DNA from 4 places in the Pantoea sp. X-Soil-YNGN-775 genome. Region 3 is predicted to be linked to each of the others. Evidence: predicted binding sites of a transcription regulator. Region 3 holds the regulator's gene; each other region holds the start of a gene.
The links. Region 3 encodes PurR, which represses purine synthesis genes. Its sites were predicted from a motif close to CANGCAAACGTTTGCNTG; they were not measured.

Region 1 (2,202 bases), 760 kb from region 3:
ATCAACAATCCGTCCGGCGTGACAAAACACTCCATCGCCATCACGCCGACGTAGTTCAGTTCCTGCATGATGGCGCTCAGCATCGCTTCCGCCTGCTGCTGCTGCGCCTGATCTGCCTGGGGCAGCGCCACGCTGGTGCGCAGAATGCCGTCCTGATGCAGATTGTGCGTCAGCGGATAGAACACCGTGCTGCCATCATGGCCGCGCGCGCCGACCAGCGACACTTCGCCGGAAAAATTAATGCCCTGTTCAACGATGCATTCGCCATAGCATTCTTGCGGCAGCGCATCGGTTTCATTCGCGCGCAGACGCCACTGGCCACGACCGTCATAACCGCCGGTGCGGCGCTTCACAATCGCCAGTTCGCCGAGCGAGGCAAACACCGACGGCCATTCGCCTTTGTCGGCCAGCAACTGCCACGGCGCAGTGGCGAGATGGAGCTGATCCAGCAGTTTTTTCTGGGTCAGGCGATCGGCCAGCCGTGGAAATATATCGCGGTTCACAAACGCCGGATGACTCGCCAGTTCGCGGGTCAGCGCGGTTTCCGGCCAGCGCTCAATTTCGGCGGTGATCACGCTGTCGGCCATTGGCAGGGCAGCCGGATCGGCATCCAGACCTACCGGATAAACCGCGATCCCCAGCGGTTCACCCGCCTGGCGCAGCATACGGCCTAACTGACCGTTACCGAGGACGCAAACCGGCTTCATGCTTCCTCCCGTGGATCAGGATGATTCAGTACCTCATCGGTCTGGCTCTGACGCCAGTTCGCCAGTCGTGAACGCAGCGCGTCGTCATGAATCGCCAGAATCTGCGCAGCCAGCAGCCCGGCATTGGCGGCACCGGCTTTACCAATCGCCAGCGTACCGACCGGAATGCCGCGCGGCATCTGCACAATCGAATAGAGGCTATCGACGCCGCTCAGCGCCGCGCTCTGAACCGGCACGCCCAGTACCGGCAGCAGGGTTTTAGCCGCCAGCATACCTGGCAGATGTGCTGCGCCACCCGCGCCAGCAATAATCACCTGAAAACCCTGGTCAGCGGCGGTTTCGGCGAAGCTGAACAGTTTATCCGGCGTACGGTGTGCAGAGACCACTTCAACATGGAAGGGCAGGTCGAGGCTGGTAAGGATTTCAGCAGTGAACTGCATGGTGGACCAGTCACTTTTGGAACCCATAACAATCGCGATGCAGGCCGGGGCGGCGTTGGATGACATGCGGTCAACTCCTGTGAATGAACAAACAGACCTGGCCGGGCGGACAGGTTTTGAAGGGCACAGAGAATAGCATGAGAAGAGAGTAAGGAAAACGGTTGCGTCGGGCTAAACGCGTCGATTTACCCGACGATTAAAAGTCAAAATCGATCAGCTGAATCCCGCTGGCGTCGAGCTGAATCATCGATCCCCGACTGTGCCAGGCCCCGAGCACCGCCCGTTGCGCAGTTTCACCCTGCAGCGTCAGCTGATGAATGGCCGGACGGTGAGTATGACCGTGGATCAGCAAGCGCACCTGCTGGCGCAGCATTGTAGCGGTCACCGCGTCGCTGTTCACATCCATGATGGTCAGGGACTTATGCTGATTGGCTTGTTTGCTGTCGGCGCGCATCCGTGCGGCGATGCGTTTGCGCAGCCGCAGCGGTAACGCCAGAAACAGTCGCTGGATCCACGGGTTATGGACTTTGGCACGAAAGCGCAGATAGCCGGCGTCGTCGGTGCAGAGCGTATCGCCGTGCATAATCAGCAGACGGTGGCCGTAGAGCGTCAGCACCTGTTCTTCAGGCAGCAGCGTCATGCCGCTGGCGCGGGCGAAGCGCTGGCCAATCAGGAAATCGCGGTTGCCGTGAATAAAGTAGACCGGAACGGAGAGGGCGCGCAGGGCGCTGGCGACCTGCTGATGCAGCGGATTGGGATCGTCGTCGCCAATCCAGGCTTCAAACAGATCGCCCAGAATATAGAGCGCGTCGCAGTGTGGCGCTTCGCGCTGTAAAAAATGCAGAAAACCGGCGGTGATCGCCGGTTCTTCCTGACACAGATGGAGATCTGCGATAAACAGGGTGCGCGACATTACTCGCTGACAGTGACTTTCTGGATGATAACGTCATCTTTTGGCACATCCTGGTGCATACCACTGCGGCCAGTTGAAACGCCTTTGATCTTCTCGACCACGTCCATGCCTTCAACCACTTCAGCGAACACACAGTAACCCC
Region 2 (2,202 bases), 280 kb from region 3:
ATCCAGCTCTTCAAATACCGTGGCGTAGGCCGCTAACGAGGTCGGCGCACTGAAAACACCGGCGCAGCCGCAGCTGGCTTCTTTCAGGTGACGCAGGTGCGGCGCGGTATCGGTGCCGAGGAAGAAGCGCGGATGGCCGCTGGCCACCACCTGACGTAGCGCCTCCTGATGCACATTACGCTTGAGGATCGGCAGGCAATAGAGATGCGGACGAATCCCGCCGACCAGCATGTGATTGCGGTTAAACATCAGATGCTGCGGGGTGATGGTTGCGCCGAGCGTCTCATCGGCCGCTGCCACGTACTCTGCTGCCTCTTTAGTGGTGATATGCTCCATCACCACTTTCAGTGCCGGAAACTGCTGGCGAAGCGGCATCATCACCGTCTCAATAAAGCGCGCCTCGCGATCAAAAATATCAATGTGGGCATCGGTAACCTCACCGTGCACCAGCAGCGGCATACCGAGTCGCTGCATCCGCTCCAGTACGCTGGCGATGGCGCCGATGTTGGTGACGCCGTGGCTGGAGTTGGTGGTGGCATGCGCCGGATAAAGTTTGGCGGCGGTAAACAGGCCGGCAGTAAAGCCGCGCTCCAGCTCATCCGGGTCAAGCGAATCGGTGAGGTAGCAGGTCATCAGCGGGGTGAAGGCGTGGTCAGCGGGCAGCGCCGCCAGAATCCGATCGCGGTAGGCTTCACCGGCCGCCACGCTGGTCACCGGCGGCACCAGGTTGGGCATCACAATGGCACGACCATTCACCGCGCTGGTATACGGCAGCACCGTTTTAAGCATTTCATCGTCACGCAGATGAATATGCCAGTCGTCAGGGCGGCGGATAGTAAGTTGCTGAGGTTGTGCAGTCATTAATGAGGCTCCGGCAGAAAGGAAACGAAAGGCACGTTTAGGCCGGGGTCTAAGCATAAGGATTCAGGCAACCGTTTGCACCTGCTTTTTGCAGCCGGATGAAAATCCGCGCCCTCAGGCGCGGCTGTTGATCAGTCAGTAAACGGGATCACCAGCTCACCCGGTTTTACTTCCAGCCCTTTGGCAAATTTCTTCGCCAGCGACTCCGCTTTACTGCGATCGGTACTTAGCACGTAAGCTGGCTTCTGATCGAAATAACTTTTCAGCGACTGATTCAGATAGGGCGTCAGCGTCTTGATGATCGAGGCCATTTTATCTGGCGTGACCTGCGCATCAACAATCTCCAGATCGCGCAAATATATTGCTCCCTGCTGCTGATCGAACACTGGCTGAGCGCGCATCTTCAGCTGCATATCAGCCTGCTGCGGTCCGAACAGCGAAGTGACATTGATCTTCGCGTTACCGGAAAGCGTCACTTTGCCTGGCTCTTCACGGCCAATCTGGCTGGTGAGATTATTGAGCACGATATGGGCGTTAACCAGTCCGGAGAGCCCGATATCTTTCTCATAGTTATTGTGCTTTTGCAGCGCCTGATTCACTTCCTGTTCGCTGATAGTGTACTGCGTCAGTTGATTACAGCCGCTAACCAGCAGCACCAGTAACAGAGCGGCAAGGCCGGAAAAACCCTTTTTCATCGATATTCATCCTAAATGACGAAGCTAATTGAACAGCGCATAGCGTGCCTGAATGCCTGTCAGGTGTCATCAGGAAAGGGATGAGAAACGCATTCGGTTTCTCATCCGTTAGGGGTTACTGGGCGATCGAGGAGAGCAGATTGACCTGGGTTTGCTTGGCCATATTATCGCGGTACTCCGCGACTCTGGCCGGCCAGTCGATACCGGCAACCAGCGTCAGCGAGCGTAGCAGCGGAAACAGATTAAAATCATCCTCAGAAAGTTCACCGTTCACCGCATTCGGCTGAACAATTAATTTGTCGAGCTGGCGCAGATCGCCGCTGACATTTTTGATCATCCCGGCAGCATGACTTTTCAGCTCGGTGAAATCCCCGATGCTGGCCTGCTTTTTGTTGCGGAAGTAGTCGCGCGCTTCCGGGGTGGCAAACTCGGCGAAAGGTGCCTCGGCGATGCGTGGCAACAGCAGTTTGTTAACGTAGCTGTTCATGTGGCGCAGCCAGTCGGCGATGGCCGGATTAAGGGCACCGGTGATCAGTGGCTCGCCCTCCAGCCGATCAACATAATGCACGATATCCATACTCTCCGGCATGGCGCTGCCATCCTGCTTTTGCAGAATCGGGGCCATTTTCTGACCGATCAGTCGTTT
Region 3 (2,202 bases):
TTCGCGACATGGGGACGCTCAACTGGCGTTGTGTGGTGGCGCACCACCATCCGCTGACCGGGGTGAGCCAGATTGACGACGACACCCTGCGCAGCTGGCCGTCGCTGGTGCTGGAAGATACCTCGCGCGCGCTGCCGCGCCGGATGACGTGGACGCTCGACAATCAGCGTCGGCTGGTGGTGCCGGAATGGCAGACCGGACTGGATTGCGTGCTGGCGGGATTGTGCGTGGCGATGGTGCCTGGGCATCTGGCGCGGCCATTACTGGACAGCGGAGCGCTGGTAGAATTAACGTTGCCGGTCGCGTTTCCGGACAGTCCCTGTTGCGTAAGCTGGGCGGAAGATCGCGCATCACCGGCAACGGGCTGGTTACTCAGCTATCTGGGTGATGCGCAAACGCTTAATCAGGAGTGGTTAAGCGAAGATTAACGGCGGTAGTCGCGGAACGGACCGTCAGCCACCGAACGGCGTTCAATCAGCGTTGGGTGTACTTCGATGGTCTGAGAAATCTCACGTTTACTGGTGATGCGATCCAGCAACATCTCCAGCGCTTTCTCACCCAGTTGCGCTTTTGGCTGATGCACCGTGGTCAGCGCAGGCGCAAAGTAGCGCGCGTTGCGCACATTGTCATAACCGATCACCGAAATGTCCTGCGGCACCCGCAATCCCATCTCATCGGCGGCGCAAATCGCGCCCATCGCCATGATATCGCCCCCGCAGAACACCGCAGTCGGACGCTGTTTCTGCGACAGGATCTGCTGCATCGCCTGATAGCCCGACTCCGGCTCGAAGTCGCCCTGCACGATCCATTCGGCACGCGGCTGAATGCCTGCTTCTTCCAGCGCCTTGAGGAAACCCGCGTGACGTCCGCCGCCGGTGTTGCGTTCCATCTGGCCGGGAATCGCGCCAATATCACGGTGACCGCGCTCAATCAGATAACGTCCGGCCAGGTAGCCGCCCTGAAAGGCATTATCCAGCACCGTGTCGGTGAAGTCAGCGCGTGATTCACCCCAGTCCATCACCACCATCGGGATATTGCGATTCTCTTCCAGCATCTTTAACAGATCGTCCGGATACTCAGAGCACATCACCAGCAGTCCATCGACGCGCTTCTGCGCCATCATGCTGAGATAGGCACGCTGCTTTTGCAGGTCGTTGTGCGCATTGCCCAGAATCAGGGTGTAGCCTTTATCAAAGCAGTGATTCTCCACCGCTTCAATAATTTCAGCAAAGTAGGGCGCTTCGCTGGAGGTTGCCAGCAGGCCCAGCGTTTTGGTGTGATTCACCTTCAGGCTGCGCGCCACCGCGCTCGGCGAATAGTGCAGTTCCTGAATCGCCTGCCAGACCGCGTTGCGCGTCTCTTCAGCGACAAAACGCGTTTTGTTGATGACGTGCGAAACGGTGGTCGTTGAGACGCCGGCGCGTTTTGCCACATCTTTAATTGTTGCCATTAAAATCGGACTCCAGGGCTTATCTAACGCAATGATAAGCATAATGTTAAACGTTTGCGTCTGCTCAGGGTTCTCCCCGCAATTATGCAGCTTTTCTGACCGGTAAACAGGCGTCTGGCGGGTAATGAGCGCCTGAAAAGGAGAGCAAACGGAACCGGGATTGCGCGCGTTGCGCAACAAAGGCAGGATTCTAACAAGGCTGAACGGATAAAACGAGATTTTTACCAGCCCCTATGGGAAAATGGCTTATCCCTACAAAATGTGTGACTAAGGAGCGCTAAATGAGTACAGATTTGAAACTGGCCCTGATGACTACCGTCGGCTGTCTGCTGATGATCGTCGCCTTTAGCTTTACAGCGGTGCTGCACTAATGAAAAAGCCGGGCATCGCCCGGCTTTTCTCTGTTTGATTTTCGCGTAGCGAAGCCGCTTAACGAATGGTTTTCGGGGTCATTACCCGCCGCGCGCCGATGTAGTGGCGCTGCCAGTAATCTTCACCCAGCGCACTGATCTGAATATCTTTGCCGGTGCGAGGTGACTGAATAAATTTGCCGTTGCCGAGATAAACCCCAACGTGATCGGCGGTGCCGCGACCATTAATCCGGAAGAAGACTAAATCGCCTTTCTCCAGCGACTCGCGTTTTACCGGCGCGGCGTCGCGCAGGTGGTACATCTCATTGGCGGTACGCGGGATCTTAAACTTGACCAGATCTTTATAGGCGTACCAGACCAGGCCGCTGCAGTCGAAACCGG
Region 4 (2,202 bases), 220 kb from region 3:
GCGGTCATCGCCCAGCGTCATTAAGACAAACAATTTTTCCCAGATATCTTTGCTGTTGCCGATGCGTAAGGTCTGTAAGGCTGAGACGGCCGGATCGAGCACCACAAAGTCCGCCTCTTTGCCCGGATTAAAATTGCCGATGGCGTGATCGAGATCCAGCGCCCGCGCGCCACCCAGCGTAGCGTGATAAAAGGCTTCGGCGGCGCTCAGCTTATACTGCTGCAGCTGGCCCACTTTGTAGGCTTCGCCCAGCGTTTGCAGCATGCTGAAGGTGGTACCGGCCCCGACATCGGTGCCGATGCCGACTTTGACGCCCTGCTGCCAGCTGCGTTTGAGGTTAAACAGCCCGCTGCCGAGAAACAGGTTGGAGGTCGGACAGAAAGCAACAGAGGAATCGGTATCGTGCAGGCACTGCCATTCGCTGTCGTCGAGATGCACGCAGTGCGCAAACACGCTGCGGCGCCCGGTCAGCTGATAGTGGTGGTAAACGTCAAGATAGCCGGCGCGCTCAGGAAACAGCTGTTTCACCCAGGCGACCTCCTGCGGATTTTCACTCAGGTGGGTGTGCAGCCAGGTATCGGGAAACTCCTGGCGCAGCTGCTGCACTTTTGCCAGCAGCTGCGGCGAGGAAGTTGGCGCGAAACGCGGCGTCAGCGCGTAGCTCAGCCGTCCACGCTGGTGCCAGCGTTCAATCAGTGCGCGGGTCTGCTGATAGCTCTGTTCCGGCGTTTCGATCAGGTTGTCTGGCGCATTGCGATCCATCATCACTTTGCCGGCAATCAAGCGCATATTCAGCGCTTCCGCCGCGCTGAACAGCGCCTCGACCGACTGCGGATGCACGGTGCCAAACACCAGTGCGCTGGTGGTGCCGTTCGACAGCAGCTGATGCAGGAAGAAGGCTGACATCCGTGCCGCATGGTCCGGGCAGTGATATTGCGCCTCGACCGGGAAGGTATAGTGATTCAGCCATTCCAGCAGCTGCTCGCCGAACGCGCCGATCATTTCGGTCTGCGGATAGTGAATATGGGTATCGACGAAGCCCGGTACGATCAGTTTTCCGCGCAGATCCACCACCGGCTGACCAGCCAGTTCGGCGCTGCACTCCTGCCACGGCGCTAAGCCTATCACCCGCCCGTCACGCAGCCGCAGCACCCCATCTTCCAGATAGCGCGCCGCAGAGAGCAGTGCGTCGGGCTGGTCTGCCACCGATTTGAAGTCAAAAAAACTGGCGCGTATCGCCGTATCTGTCGCTGATGACATGGCTTTTCCTTTCTGAAAGCACTGCGGCCTTCTTTTAATTATGCAGATGATTGCCTTAATGCCACGTTGCAACTGCCGTGCCAGATCGGAAATGACTATTTTTCTATAATTATCAGTAAATTAAATAAAATCCCGGCTGTTGCGCAACTTTCTGCAGGCAGCGTTGCTCCGCAACCGTTTGCCTGGCGTTAGCAATCGGTTGCCTGGCGAGCGACTGCGAAAACGGCTGATTTTTACCGCGGTGATCCGTGGCTGCGCTGCCCCGTTAGTGTGCATCACGCCCCAAAACAGCGCAGCCGCCGGGACGGTAAAATCCCTTTACAGCCCGATCGCTTTTTCGGCGGGCGCAAGCGGAAATGAAATGCTATGGTGAAGCCATCGATTGTGAAAATGGCATAAGGAACAGTGAGATGATTATTTTTGTCACCGGCGCGACCGCCGGTTTTGGTGAAAGCATCACCCGTCGCTTTATCGCAACCGGCCATAAAGTGATTGCCAGCGGACGGCGCGCCGAGCGCCTGAAAGCGCTGAAAGATGAGCTGGGCGATAACCTGTATACCGTGCAGCTTGATGTGCGTAACCGGGCAGCCATTGAAGAGGTGGTAAAACAGCTGCCGGCGGAATGGCGCGAAATCGATGTGCTGGTCAATAACGCCGGCCTGGCGCTGGGGATTGAGCCAGCCCACCGCGCCAACGTTGAAGACTGGGAAAATATGATCGACACCAACACCAAGGGTCTGGTCTATATGACGCGCGCCCTGCTGCCGCAGATGGTGGAGCGCAACGTCGGACACGTGATCAATATCGGGTCGATCGCCGGCAGCTGGCCCTATGCAGGCGGTAACGTCTATGGCGCGACCAAAGCCTTTGTCCGTCAGTTCAGCCTTAATCTGCGAACCGACCTGCACGGCACCGCGCTGCGCGTTACCGACATCGAACCAG

Region 1: a site for PurR is predicted at 1,298-1,315, ahead of purE (5-(carboxyamino)imidazole ribonucleotide mutase). Genes of this name have one in related genera too.
Region 2: a site for PurR is predicted at 926-943, ahead of pyrC (dihydroorotase). Genes of this name have one in related genera too.
Region 4: a site for PurR is predicted at 1,428-1,445, ahead of guaD (guanine deaminase). Genes of this name have one in related genera too.

What each region holds. Positions count from the first base shown of each region.
Region 1 is NZ_AP035945.1:1,043,274-1,045,475, forward strand. It holds gene purK (5-(carboxyamino)imidazole ribonucleotide synthase) at 1-707, opposite strand, end outside; gene purE (5-(carboxyamino)imidazole ribonucleotide mutase) at 704-1,213, opposite strand; gene lpxH (UDP-2,3-diacylglucosamine diphosphatase) at 1,344-2,060, opposite strand; gene ppiB (peptidylprolyl isomerase B) at 2,060-2,202, opposite strand, start outside.
Region 2 is NZ_AP035945.1:1,524,026-1,526,227, forward strand. It holds gene pyrC (dihydroorotase) at 1-861, opposite strand, end outside; gene AC6I8I_RS07145 (lipoprotein) at 993-1,556, opposite strand; gene grxB (glutaredoxin 2) at 1,672-2,202, opposite strand, start outside.
Region 3 is NZ_AP035945.1:1,800,436-1,802,637, forward strand. It holds gene punR (DNA-binding transcriptional activator PunR) at 1-428, shown strand, start outside; gene purR (HTH-type transcriptional repressor PurR) at 425-1,450, opposite strand; gene cydH (cytochrome bd-I oxidase subunit CydH) at 1,732-1,821, shown strand; gene AC6I8I_RS08465 (C40 family peptidase) at 1,880-2,202, opposite strand, start outside.
Region 4 is NZ_AP035945.1:2,020,092-2,022,293, forward strand. It holds gene guaD (guanine deaminase) at 1-1,260, opposite strand, end outside; gene ydfG (bifunctional NADP-dependent 3-hydroxy acid dehydrogenase/3-hydroxypropionate dehydrogenase YdfG) at 1,671-2,202, shown strand, end outside.